2 linked regions of the Bdellovibrio bacteriovorus genome follow. Each later gene encodes a partner of the first gene's protein in a complex. Links are inferred from orthologs where the notes say so. Each region holds a gene or a part of one and is shown on either strand. Other genes may lie near its edges.

Region 1 (7,756 bases):
TTTTTTGGGGGAACTTCCTGAAGACAACCTGGGAGCTTGGACCCTGATCGATAAAAATACACTTTTAGCCTCTAGCAAAACGAACTCCCCGTTTCCTTTAGGGGAAGTTCAGTTCAACGAAGATAAAAAGAATCCTCCGTCCCGGGCTTATCTGAAGCTTTGGGAACTTTTCACGGTTTATGGGATTGTTCCTAAAGAGGGCCAAAGGGTCGTCGACTTCGGAAGCTGTCCCGGAGGGTGGACTTGGGTGCTTCAGCAAATCGGTTGTGAGGTGGTCAGTATTGATCGCGCTCCTTTAGAACCTCATATCGCCAAACTTCCGCGCATTCATTTTATGAAGACCAATGCCTTCACGGTGAAGCCCGAGGACATTGGGGCCATCGATTGGTTTTTCTCTGATATCATCTGCTACCCCGAAAAACTTCTGGAACTTGTTCAGATGTGGCAGAGTTCAGGACTATGCTCGAACTTCGTTTGCACGATAAAATTTCAAGGTAAGACGGACTTTGCGACTCTCAAAAAGTTCCAGTCCTTAGAAAATGCACGTGTGCAACATCTGCATCACAACAAGCACGAGGTCACGGTATGGATAAAGACATCTTCACCTTAGTAGGTCGCGAAGACGAAAAGATCAAGCTTTGGCAGGATCTTGCTCAAGCTCAAGGAGAGCTTCTTTGTAAGGGTAAAGAAGAGTCTATCTGTAAACTGCGCGTGAACTTTTACAATTCTAAAACTAAATGCCTTGAGTGCACTGTCGAATCCATCACGACTTTAAAACCCCAAGAAGAATACCTAGGTCATTTCTTCTTAGGCGGAGAGAAATACTACTTCCAGGGCTTCGCACAAATTCATCAGGAAAAAGTCGTCGTCCCGGTCGCAGAAGAACTCTATCATCTGCAACGTCGCCAAAATTACCGCGTGCGCATTCCTGAAGGTTACCAAGCGTTTTACAATATTGTTCTAGTCAACGAGCAACCGCAGAAAATCATCGGACAATTGGCCGACCTTAGCAGCCAAGGTTGTCGTGTGATTTATCGAATGGATGCGCCATTAATGAAGATCGGCGATAAAGTGACAGGACACTTGGTGATTGGGAAACGATCGCCGATTGAAATTCAAGGCGTCGTTCGCCACATCAAAGTGGATGAAGGCAACAAAGTGATTCAGACCTTCGGGATTGAATTCAGTCCACTGTCTACGATGATCGAAAACAAACTTTTCGCTCTGACAATGGAGATTCATAAAGAAGTCTTTAAAAGACCGTCGTGATTACTGACCTTGGGTCGCTGGCTCCAGGATCGTAGGATCTTTCTGACGAATGCCCTCGTACTCTTGATCAATACTTTTCTGTAGCTGTTTCCGTTTTTCTTCCGCTTGTTTTTTCAAGTCCGACTGTGCTTTTTTATTCTCGTCATAGCGTTTCGTATAATCACGGTGTAACTGATTAAACTCGTCGGTTTTAGAGCGAGCGTAATCGTCAAAGTTTTTTCTTTTATCGCGCATATCGGCTTCAAACTCATCGCGCTGTTCTTTTTGTTTCGAATAGAAGTCTTTTCTTTCGCCATCAAGCTCTTCGAAAAACTCTTTGCGCTCGTCAGAAGTGACCTTCTTTTTTGAAAAGTCTTTTCGTGCATCGGCCTGTTTTTTTGAAAACTCGTCGCGCTCTTTCTTTTGGGTTTTATTAAACTGCTCGCGGCTTTTCGTCATGTCTTTGTTAAAGAGCTCACGCTTTTTATTGATGATGCTAGAGAACTTCGAGCGCACTTCGGAAGGAGAGCGCGAAAAGTCCGACATCAATTGATCCATAAAAGCTTTTTCATCGTTTTCTTTTTGGCGTTCAGGCGGAATATCTTTGCGCAATTTATCAAAGGCTTCGCGGTCGGCTTTTAAAGAATACTTTTCATCGACCAAGGTCGTGTCATTGTCAGGGCGATTTGTCGGCTCATCCAAGGCCCAGAGTTTTTCAGCACCAAATACCAGGAGAGTTGTCAGGAATACGGTAAAAATCCAACGGCGCTTTGTATCTTGAACCGGACCACGCATGAAGACTCCTCTTTATTTCAGCGAATGTATACTTTTGAGAATAATTGGACTCTTTTGAAAACACAACAGACCGATAAGAGGTCATATGTTATACGGACGAAGAGTTATCGAACCCCAGCGTGTGCCCCATGGACAAGGTCCTCGCCGCTTTATTTTAAATAAAAGCTTTCAGTACAAATACTGCTGGTATATGGTGACGGCTGTTGCGGGTGGCGCGGTTTTATTTCTTCTTCCGGCCTATTACTTCATCGTACAGAATTATGATCTCTTCAAAAGTCTTGCTTACGACACACATCCCTACTTAGTAGAACACTTAGAGCGTGAAGTGACGTGGCTTAAAATTTTCTTAAGCGCTAGTTTCCTATTCCTTATGGGAGTTACTTTGTTCTTGGGAATTCGTATGACGAAGAATCTTCTTTCTCCATTAGTGACGATGGAAAGACACATGCACCAATTGATGTTGGGTCAGTGGCATATTCCTGATTATCACTTGCCAGAAGAAGACGATTATCGCGATCTAGCGATGACGTATGACTATTTCTATCGCGCTTTAAAAGCGAATACAGAGACTGAGCTGAAGCTGTTAGAAAAATTAAGCATTGATCCGCAAAACCGCGAAGCTTATGCCGCTTGGAAACATTTGCTGGCAGAAAAGCGCGCGCGTCTAGGTATTCGTGAAGAGTTTATTACTAACGATTCCGTCGTAGACTTGAGCGAATTTGATCAGAAACGTCGCGTTTCTTAATGGCCTCACGCTTGTCGTGAGTCTTTTTACCCTTCACCAAAGCAATTTCTAATTTCGCACGGCCGTTTTTAAAATAGATTTTAAGCGGCACGCAGGAATAGCCTTTTTCTTTCAACGCACCAAAAATCTCGTCCAGCTCTTTGCGATTCAGTAAAAGTTTGCGAAGTCTTTCAGGGGCATGATTGTTGTAACTGGAGGCTTTGTATTCAGCGATATGAGCATTCTGCAAGAAGGCTTCATCTCCGCGAAAAGAGATGTAAGAGTCTTTGAGCTGCACATCTTTATTGCGCAAGGATTTCACTTCGCTGCCCATAAGCTGCAAGCCCGCCTCGTACGTTTCTACGATCGTGTAATCGAATCGGGCTTTTTTGTTCTCTTGAACAATTAAAATGCTCATGCTTCAAATCCAAAGTGCTTATACAAAGTCACAAACTGCGCAGGGCTCAGTTCTTCCGCACGAGCCGTTTCTGTAAAACCCATGCCGGTGATCCAGCCCACCAATTGCTCTTCAGTTAGCTTCTTTTGACTTAAAAGACCAGACAAATTTTTCTTTAAAAGCTTGCGGCGTTGGGCAAAGGCCGCTTTCACGAAAGTCAGGAAAGCTTGGCGGTTTTTAACTTCACTTTGCAGACGCGAAAAGCATAACACTCGGCTGGCGACACGAGGAGGAGGCGAAAAATCTCGCGGCCCCGCTTCAGTCACCATTTCCGTCTTCCAGAAGACTTGAGCAATAACACTTAAAAGTCCGTAATGCTCTGACTTCGCCACCGCACGGATTCTTTGCGCCACTTCTTTCTGAAACATCAGAACCATGTGCTCAACACCTTTTTCTTCCATCGAACGCTCAATCACTATGCTTGAAGAAATCTGATAAGGCAGATTGCTGACGAAAACGACTTTCTTGTCTGAATAAAAGCGCGACCAATCTAATTTCAGAGCATCTTCTTCAAGGACATTCTGCCCCTGCTCGCGCCAGTAGTTCGCGATCACGCGATCCAGCTCAATCAAAGTCAAAGGCACATTCATTTGTTTTAGAAAATAAGTTAAAGCGCCAGGCCCTGGACCCACCTCAATCAACTCTTCGGGATTAAACTCTTTCACTTGGTTGATGATGCGCTCAATGACGACATCGCTGACCAAGAAGTTTTGACCCAAAGATCTTTTAGCAAGAATGCCTAACTCTTGCAGTGTGTGCTCTAAGCGTTCGCGTGATTGGCTCATCTAAAATCCGTTGTCAAAACTTGAGGTGAAGGTCCGAGGTCGATGTTTGAAAATTCCCCGGCATTCATTCTTAGAACACCTGCGTACCCGATCATCGCCGCATTATCCGTGCAATAGCGGATCGGTGGAACTACGAGCGTCAGACCTTTTTTCGCGGCCCATTCTTCCGCACGCGCGCGCAGACGAGAATTCGCACTCACGCCGCCGGTTAAAATCACGCGCTTGGATCTAAATACTTTGGCCGCTCGATCTAATTTAGCAATAAGAACATCGACAATAGCTTCTTGAAAAGAAGCACAAAGATCGGGAAGCTGCTCTTGAACTAACTCAGGACCTAGTTGTTCCAGCATGCGCTGGCCCGAGGATTTTAAACCCGAAAAGCTCATATCGAAAGTTTCGTCGTGAATCATACTGCGAGGAAATTCAAAAGCATGGGGGTTTCCCGTCTTTGCCATTTGATCAATGCGCACACCGCCGGGAAAACCAAGACCCGCCATCTTCGCAAATTTATCAAAGCACTCTCCGGCTGCGTCGTCTTTCGTGGCGCCCAGAACTTTGTAATCACCCAAACCTTTGATTTGATAAAGACTGGTGTGACCGCCACTGATGGCTAACCCTACGTAAGGATATCCGAAGTCTTCAGGTGGAGCATATTGGGAGTCACGCAAGAAAGGTGCTAACAAGTGACCTTCTAAGTGATTCACTCCTAGAAAGGGAAGACCCTTTGCTTGCGACAAGGATTTCGCCGTCACAAGCCCCACAATCAAAGCACCAATCAGACCAGGACGATTGGTGACGGCAATTCCCTCGACGTCTTTCCAAGTCATTCCGGCTTTTTTAAAAGCCTCTTCAATTAAGGGAATCAGAGCGATGGAGTGATTGCGAGCGGCGATTTCAGGGACGATACCGCCATAGATTTCGTGTTCTAAATCTTGCGAAGCCGCGACAACAGAGTGCACCCAACCACTGCGATCTACGATCGCTACGGAAGTGTCATCACAGCTGGTTTCAATGGCTAATACACGTTCAATCACGAATTATTTTTTCAAACCCTTCAAGCGAGTTTTAGAACGACGAGCTTCATCTGATTTCGGAAATTTATTAACTACTTCGTCGTAAAAAGTTTTTGCTTCGTCTTTCATGCCCAACTCTTGGAAGGACACGCCGATTTTATAAGTCGCATCCGCGAACTTCGATCCTTTTGGATTGTCGTCACGGTATTTTTGGTAGTTTAAGATCGCCTGTTTCCAATCTTTTTTATTGAAGAACTCTTCGCCAACTTCATAAACGTTCTTCTTAGCTTGCTTTGCAGATCTTTCCGCTTGGCCCGCGACACGCTCGGCTTTCAGGGATTGGATTTCGGCGTTCAAAGTGTAAATGTCTTTTTCCATCTTTGTCAGAGCCTCTTGAAGAAGCGTGACCTTCTGGTTCAAATCTTGATTCTGCTGTTGAGTATTTCTTACGGCTGTTTCCATGCCGGAGTTGCCTTGACCTACGCGGTTTTCAACCACGTCAACACGGCCATTCAGATTTCTCATTTGTTCTTCGAGGTCTGCAAAGCGGTTTGAAACATCGGCATTGCTTCTTTGCAGAGTCGTTACTTGTTGCTGCATGACTTGGCGCTGTTCTGTCTCACGAACTTCATTGCGCGTTTTCAAACAACCAGTCAGGAATAGAGGTGTGGCAACAAGAGCCACTAGGATTTTCTTCATAGAACATCTCCTGTTCTTTGACGAATCAATCGTGCCGAGTTTTCCGCTTTTTCCGCAGAAACGCGAGCGCGCACGAATTGTTCTTTAGCTTTCGAATAATCACGATCTTCAAAATAGATACGGCCTTTACGGTAAGCTTCTTCAGCTTGGTGCCAATAACCAGGGGAATGGCGGGCCGCTTGAACAGAACGAGCCGCATCTAGTGCAGCTCGTGCGAGGGAGTAATCCTCAACGGGTGCAGGGACTGTTTGACAGCTGACAATCACCGTAAAAAGTAGAACTCCGATGAAAAGTCTCTGTAGTCTCACTGCACACCTTTCTTAACTTAAATTACTGAGCAGGAACAAAGTTCGCACGGCGGTTTTTCGCCCATGCTGCTTCAGTGTCACCCATATCAAGTGGTTTTTCTTTACCGTAGCTGATAACGCTCAAACGATCGCCAGCAATACCCAAGCTTACCATATAAGCTTTCACGGCGTTAGCGCGTCTTTCACCTAAAGCCACATTGTACTCGATAGTACCGCGGTTGTCACAGTGACCTTCGATTTGAACTTTCACGCCTGGGTTTGATTTCATCCACTCAACGTTAGAAGCGATCACTTTTTTAGAAGCCGCATCCAAGCTCGATTTATCGTAACCGAAGTGAACTGTTTCAAGACCCGCGATTTTGCCAGAGTCAGAACCCATTGGATCATAGCTCAAAGGTGATGAGTCAATGGCAGTAGATTGGCCACCTGCAGGCAAAGTTTCAATGGATTGATCCGATTGAGTTTGTTTTCCTTTACAACCAGCAACAACCGCGCAGGCAACAAGACCAAGAGCTAATTTACGAAACATGATGTCCTCCTATGAAGATCCAATAGTTATCATTAGATAAAAACTTTAATTTATAGCGGCTCATTGTCAAACCTTAGATTTCCTAAATGATATTGTGTTGCTGTACGGCTAAGAGACTTTATGCACAGACAGCGTGTTTTACATCTTTGGTTCTCTTTCATTTTTCTTTTTTCTCTCTCGTCGTTTGCGCAACTTGAGGTTCCGCCCGACCTAAAATGGAAGACCTTAAAAACCCCTCATTTTGAAATCATCTTTAATGCCAAGCAGCAGGACCTTGGTCTCCTCTATGCCGAAAAATTAGAAAAGGCTTACACCGAACTTCGTTCTTATTTTCACTCATTGCCGGAAAAAACCATCGTCATTATAAACGATAAAACTGACGTCACAAATGGGTATGCGACTCGCATTCCGTACCCTCACATTATGGCCTATCCCGTTTTACCGGGCCCGGAAGAGAGTTTGGCGGACACCGGAGATTGGGCTTTTGAGCTGCTTGCCCACGAATACACTCACATTCTCAATTTTGAACCCGCCAACGGAATTATGAAGCCTTTGCGTTTCGTTTTTGGAAATATCATCGCACCGAATATTCTTTTGCCAACCTGGTGGAAGGAGGGTGTCGCCGTCGAAATGGAAACCCGCTTGGGGAATCATGGGCGTCTGCGATCTTTTTATCAGGATGCAACGATTCGCGCGATGGTCGAAGACAAAACTTTTTACTCTTACGACATCGCCGAAGCCAACGAGTACATTCCCACTTGGCCCGAAGGCATGCGAGCTTATTTGTTTGGCTCCCTTATGTGGAGTCAGATGTTCACGGAGCATGGACTGCACGTCGCTAAAGACTTGAACGAACGACAAGGCGGGCGGGTTCCTTATTTCATCGAAACTCCGGCCAAAGAAATTCTGGGAATGAACTACACGGCTCAATACAACCAGATGCTTGATGAAGTCGTTGTTCGCGCGCAGTCGCAGCTTAAGACCATTCGTGAAGCCAAAATCACTGAAGTCATCATTCCAAAAAATAGTTTTATTTCCGTCACGGCCCCCTCTATTTCTCCAGACGGGAAACACTTGGCAGTTGTCACCGAAGATGATGCCAGCGCCCGCTCTGTCAAAATCATCACTCGTGCCAATGACTCACAAAGCTTTTTAGATGCCCAAAGTGCAGACACAGTAGAGAAGTTCAATCAAGAAT
Region 2 (5,749 bases), on another replicon or contig:
TGCTCGCTTCAATAATCGAAGCGTAAGTCAGATCGTTCAATGAAGCTCGACCACTGAGCAGGCGTTGATCGTAGATGTTTCTAAGAATTTTATTTCCAAGAACTTGGTAAGCTTCCTCGATCAAAACCAAAAGCTCACGGGCTTCTTGTTCAGAGAAGATTGTATAGATCGCAGGATTTTCACCGGAGTACGTTGTGCGCGCGCGTTCATAGGCAGCACTCACCTCGTGTTGAGGTGCATTTGCTGTCAGCTCTAGAATCTCGTAGTAGTTATACCGTGACGTCGCTTGCATCGTAGCTATTATACTACGGCGCGAAGCTCCTCGGGATCAATAAGTTGTTTGCAGGTAGTTAAAAATTGTCCCGCTAAAGCAGTGAAAGGCTGAGCTACCAAGACATGTTCGCGTGAACGAATCGACTGCCACACAGCGTTGTCGAAGTCGATCGCACCCGCAAAATCAATACCTAAGTCGTAGTACTTATTGCAGACACTCTTAATGGAATGACCCAAATCCGCATTAGATTGGCTGCGAGCAGAGTTCACAATCAAGCGAACGGGAGTCGATGAAAGAGCTTCAAAGAAGTCATATTGAAAACCCGTTTGCTCTTTCAAATAAGATCTAAACGAAAAAGGTTTTTCCAAAGTTCTTTGGCGGTGATTTCTTAAAGTGGAAATCATATTGCCGTAAGCATCCGGAGTCGAACTTTGGCGCAATGAATGGCAGACAAAAGCTTCGATAAAACGATACGTCTTTTCGATGCTTGTCGGTTCAGGAGTCGTAATCAGAAATTTTTCATCAGCGGCTTTGAAAAGTTCCAAGTGCGCTTCTAAAGCACCGGCACCCATGTCAACGATCACGTAATCAGCGCGCAATTTCTTAAGCTCAGGCAAAAGATTTTGAACTTGGGCATAAGAAAAATCTGTCGGAGTCCAAGAATCCCAAAAACCCTGAACATAAGAAAGATGCGGGAAAGGTGTTGGAATCACCAGCTCTTGAAGCGTTTTAACGCCTTCAAAAAAATGGCGAACATTCATGTGTGAAGGTGGAAGACCCAAAGAAGTGTGAATATTGGCGCCACTCAAGTCAAGATCAACGATGACAACCGAGTGACCAAGTTTTGAAAGAGTGATTCCCAAACTGGAAGAAACAAAGGTTTTACCTACGCCACCTTTACCGGAAGCAACAACCCATAATTTGGTGTCTGTGTTTTCACTCGAAGTTTTTTGAAACTCCAAAGATTCCAAATAGGCCTTATGAAGATCTCTTTCCATGATGCATCCTCTACTTAAGCGGCGAGATTAAAATTCCTTTTTTTGTCTCTTCGGCTTCGGAGGCACGGATATAAAGGGGAACAAAAGATTTCCAGTCCAAGGTTTGGCCCGATAAAGCACGGCGTTCCGCCATCAATCCCAGTGTCGACGCCAAAGCGTGATCGGGAAGTTGCGGATCGCGAGAAAACTTTTTCATTAATTCTTCAGGGAAGTATTCGCTGTAGGCTTCCCACCCGTCGCCAACAACCAAACAATCTGAATGGATGTGGTTCTTAAGTTCACGCACGGGAACAGCGTCTGGACCTTTGATATAAGTCGGCTCAGCACCGGTGATATCGAAAAGACCCATGTACACCATGTTTTTATAAGCGTTGATAATGGAAAGAACGGGTTTGCTTTTGTCTTTCACCTGAGCCGCTAACAACATCAAGGTGTCGATAGTGACCATGGGTTTATTAAAGCTATAGGCAAAAGTTTTTCCGGCATTGGCGGCGACACGAATTCCAGTGAAGCTGCCAGGCCCCTGGCCCACGGCAAAGACGTCGATATCTTCAAGTTTTAAGTGGGCTTTTTTTAGACAATGATCAACAAAAGGACTGATGTTTTCGCTATGGGTTTTCTGGCGCAAGGAAGATTCCTCTGCAACCACTTGTCCATCGATGACAACAGCAACTCCGCCAAGCAGAGTGCTGGTTTCCATAGCTAAAACCTTCATAGACCAAGAATACGAGTGAAGTCGTTAAATAGAGCAAAGATCATGAGGCTCATCAGTAACGCAAGACCCACTTGTTGAGCAAGCTCCATCTTACGCATGCTCAGCGGCGCACCTTTCACAACTTCGATGGCATAGAACACCAAGTGTCCACCATCCAAAACTGGAATCGGCAACAAGTTCAGGATGAAAAGATTGACGGAAATAATCGCCATCATTTGCAAGAACTGAGTCAAACCGATCTTGAAAGTTTCGCTAGCCGCTTGACCGATAGAGATCACGCCACCGATGTTTTTTGGAGAGATCTTCGCTTGGAACAAACGAACGAAACTCATCACGGTCATTACCGACACGTCCCAAGTTTTTTCCACTCCGCGAACGAAGGCTTGTCCAAGATTCTCTGAACGAACCACCATCAACTCAGGTGCCGCGATATTTGCGATCGGTGCAATTCCGATCGTATAGCGTTTTTCTTCAGTACCTGTTGGAAGCATCTGAGTCGTCATCTTAGGGGTGATGTTCAAATTCAAATTCTGACCATCACGCAAAACCGTTACTGCAACCGGGTTTTTGCCGTCGAAGGACTTGATGTTGTTGATAACATCTTCCCACTTTTTCAGTGTCACATTGTTGATGGAGACCAAACGATCCATCGCATGCAGACCGGCTGCTTTCGCTGGAGAGTTATCCATCACTTTGCTTAGGTAAAGCTCAGAGCTTTCAAAACCCAGGCTCGCCATCGAATAAGTTTTGATTGATTCCGTTGGGGCCAAAGTCACCGTGATAGGTTTTGCTTCCTTATCACCTTCACGCATCCCCAGAACTTCTAACGTCAAAGCTTCCTTGGAATTTTGCTTAGCCAAAGTATCTTCCAGCTGACGCCAGTAAGCGACTTTTTGGCCATTGATTGAAGTGATGGAGTCACCTGTTTGCACACCCAAGGCGGCTAGTGGCGAACCTTGAAGCACACCAATAGTTGTTCCCGCAGAGTACGGAGTCAGTCCATCAACATTTGCCACATATTCATATGAACTGAGGACATTCGGGTTTGGCTCTGCTTTCGCATCCGTCGCAATTTTCGTAGTTTCTTCAGAACCCTCACGTTGAACGACAACGTCGATGTGAAGATTGTGATTTTCTTTAAGGCTTAAAGCGCGTTGCAAATCTTCCCAAGTGTTCACTTGAGTTTCATTGATAGAAACGATTTTATCGCCCGAACGGAAACCTGCCGCGTAAGCGGGAGTATTCTGAGCAACGTCACCAACCACTGGCGTCTTAGCGTCTTCACCAATCAAAGCCACCGCAAAGAAGATCAGGACTGCAAAGAAAAAGTTCATCAAAGGACCCGCGATCACAACCGCGATTCTTTGCCACACATTTTTGTGAGTGAATGAGTGCTTCTTATCTTCTTCAGAAATATTATCGCCCGGCTGCTCGCCAAACATTTTCACGTAGCCGCCTAGTGGGATCAGTGAAAGCGCATAAGTCGTGTCGCCTTTTTTATATTTCAAAAGCTTTTTGCCAAATCCCAAACTGAAAACTTCAACACGAACGCCACACCAACGAGCGACAAGGAAGTGTCCAAGCTCATGCACGAAAATCAAAATTCCGAGCAAGATAACGAAGGGGATGATTGCTGATAAACCTGATTGAAGATAAGAAAAGATATTCATTCGAATATTCTAGAGTTTCGATGAGTCGTGAGCTAGGAAATAAAAATGTTAATGCTCGAGGGCTCGACCTTCCGATTACGACAAAAGATGAGACAAAATCAAAATTCCCGCAAGAACAACAGGACTTGCGAATAGGACACCATCAATACGATCGAGGACACCGCCGTGACCCGGCATAATTTTCCCAGAGTCCTTAACATCGGCGACTCGTTTTAAGAGAGATTCAAAGAAATCACCAAACTGTCCCACGAATCCAGAAATGCCTGCAAGTATCAAAAAGAGACCCAAAGGCTGTTCTGAAAAGAGAAATTGCCAGCAAATATATCCCGCAATCATCGAACCGATGATACCACCCACAGAGCCTTGCCAGGTTTTCTTCGGGGAAACTGAAGGCATGACTTTATGTTTTCCGATCAAGACACCAAAGACGTAAGCCATTGTGTCGCCGGCAAAAACAACCGCTAACAAATAGACAAACCAAGCAATGCCATGCGCTTGATCTAAAATGCGAAACGCAAATGCTGGCAGAAGTCCCATGTAAAAGAATCCCAAAGCAGCTTTAGCTTGAGCGTCCGCCATGTAACTCAAATTACCTTCTTTGTGCGCTGACAAAAGAACGGCTATAATCATAATGATCAAAGCGATTGAATAAATAATTCCACCGGTGCTTAAAGAAGTTAAAGTCGCACCGAAAATCGCAAGCGTCAGAAAATAAAAAAGGCCTTTTAATAGAATTGATTTTTCGTTCTTAAAAAGAATCGTGATCAATTCCCAAGTGCCAACAGCAACAACGAAAGCGATCGCGATTTTCAGCCCTTGAACATTTAAAGTAATATAAAGGCCGATAATCAGTGCCAGAGCCACTGCAGCCGAAACAGCTCTAGTTTGAAAGCTTTTCCACGTTGTCATTCGCTGTAACCTTGCCAAAGCGGCGTTGTCTCATCGAAAAAGCGTTCAAAGCTTCCTCTAAATGAGACTCAGTGAAGTTGGGCCATAACACATCAGTAAAATAAAACTCTGAATAGGCCGCTTGCCACAACAAGAAATTTGACAGTCTTTGTTCGCCACTTGTGCGAATGATCAAATCCGGATCCGGAGTAGGATACGTGCTGAGCGCTGAATTGATAACAGACTCGTCAATATCTTCGGGGTTGATTTCACCGGCCGCCACACGTGCAGCAATATCGCGAACGGCTTCTGTGATCTCTTGTCGAGAACCATAGCTCAACGCAAAGACCAGGTTAAGGCCTGTGCACTGAGCTGTAGCTTCGATAGATTTACCAATGGCTTCAGCAACGTCCGAAGGAATGCGCGACATATCACCAATGACAGAGAAACGGATATTCTCTTTAACTAGGTTTTCGGTCTCGCGCTTAAGGTAACGACGAAGAATTTGCATCAGCAAACTGACTTCAGCCTGAGGGCGAAACCAGTTTTCAGTGCTGAATGCATACAATGTTAGATTTTTGATTCCGCGTCGCGAACAATCGGTGATGATTTTTTTCGCGACACGAGTTCCTTTGATATGTCCGAACGTGCGAGGACGACGTTTGAGCTGAGCCCAACGACCGTTACCATCCATAATAATAGCTATGTGTTTCGGTAGAGTCATCGCAACCAATACAAAGGCTTAGATAGTCAAAATGGACTTTTCTTTTTCATCAGCCACTTGGTCTACTTTTTTGATGAAATCGTCAGTCACTTTTTGAACATCTGCTTCTGCTTTTTTGCCTTCGTCTTCGCTGATAGCTTTATCTTTTTGAAGTTTTTTAACTTCGTCATTGGCATCACGACGAGCCATACGAACAGCCACACGTGCTTCTTCAGCGATTTTCTTAACTTGTTTTGCGAGGTCTTTACGACGCTCTTCTGTTAAATCTGGAACTTTCAAGCGGATCACTTTACCGTCGTTCATTGGAGCCATGCCCAACTCAGACTTGATGATAGCTTGTTCGATATCTTTAAGAATTGAAACTTCCCAAGGAGCGATCAAGAATGATTTTGCATCCGGAGTAGAGATAGACGCTACCTGAGAAAGAGGAGATGGAGTGCCGTAGTAGTTTACGCGGATATTATCAAGCATAGACACTTG

Evidence for each region.
Region 2: the proteins of tsaD (region 1) and tsaB are in contact, whole or in part, in a solved structure (PDB 4WQ4), measured with the Escherichia coli proteins. The link is inferred for Bdellovibrio bacteriovorus from one-to-one orthologs.

What each region holds. Positions count from the first base shown.
Region 1 is NZ_LUKF01000014.1:113,711-121,466, reverse strand. What follows is about bases 3,024-5,793. They hold tsaD (tRNA (adenosine(37)-N6)-threonylcarbamoyltransferase complex transferase subunit TsaD), read right to left. Parts: upstream 5,041-5,793; coding sequence 4,006-5,040; downstream 3,024-4,005. Other genes in these bases: AZI85_RS08620 (DUF4398 domain-containing protein), read right to left, coding at 5,718-5,793; AZI85_RS08625 (tetratricopeptide repeat protein), read right to left, coding at 5,047-5,721; rsmA (16S rRNA (adenine(1518)-N(6)/adenine(1519)-N(6))-dimethyltransferase RsmA), read right to left, coding at 3,182-4,009; smpB (SsrA-binding protein SmpB), read right to left, coding at 3,024-3,185. Also shown: AZI85_RS08660 (SAM-dependent methyltransferase), read left to right, coding at 1-610; AZI85_RS08655 (PilZ domain-containing protein), read left to right, coding at 586-1,269; AZI85_RS08650 (hypothetical protein), read right to left, coding at 1,270-2,043; AZI85_RS08645 (hypothetical protein), read left to right, coding at 2,129-2,788; more of smpB, read right to left, coding at 2,733-3,023; more of AZI85_RS08620, read right to left, coding at 5,794-6,029; peptidoglycan-associated lipoprotein Pal, read right to left, coding at 6,052-6,558; AZI85_RS08610 (hypothetical protein), read left to right, coding at 6,679-7,756.
Region 2 is NZ_LUKF01000001.1:439,429-445,177, reverse strand. Bases 128-3,111 are described here. They hold tsaB (tRNA (adenosine(37)-N6)-threonylcarbamoyltransferase complex dimerization subunit type 1 TsaB), read right to left. Parts: upstream 1,973-3,111; coding sequence 1,283-1,972; downstream 128-1,282. Other genes in these bases: rseP (RIP metalloprotease RseP), read right to left, coding at 1,984-3,111; AZI85_RS02195 (P-loop NTPase), read right to left, coding at 301-1,272; AZI85_RS02200 (helix-turn-helix domain-containing protein), read right to left, coding at 128-292. In the rest of the region: more of AZI85_RS02200, read right to left, coding at 1-127; more of rseP, read right to left, coding at 3,112-3,657; AZI85_RS02180 (phosphatidate cytidylyltransferase), read right to left, coding at 3,733-4,566; AZI85_RS02175 (isoprenyl transferase), read right to left, coding at 4,538-5,269; frr (ribosome recycling factor), read right to left, coding at 5,288-5,749. UniProt on the Escherichia coli protein: Required for the formation of a threonylcarbamoyl group on adenosine at position 37 (t(6)A37) in tRNAs that read codons beginning with adenine.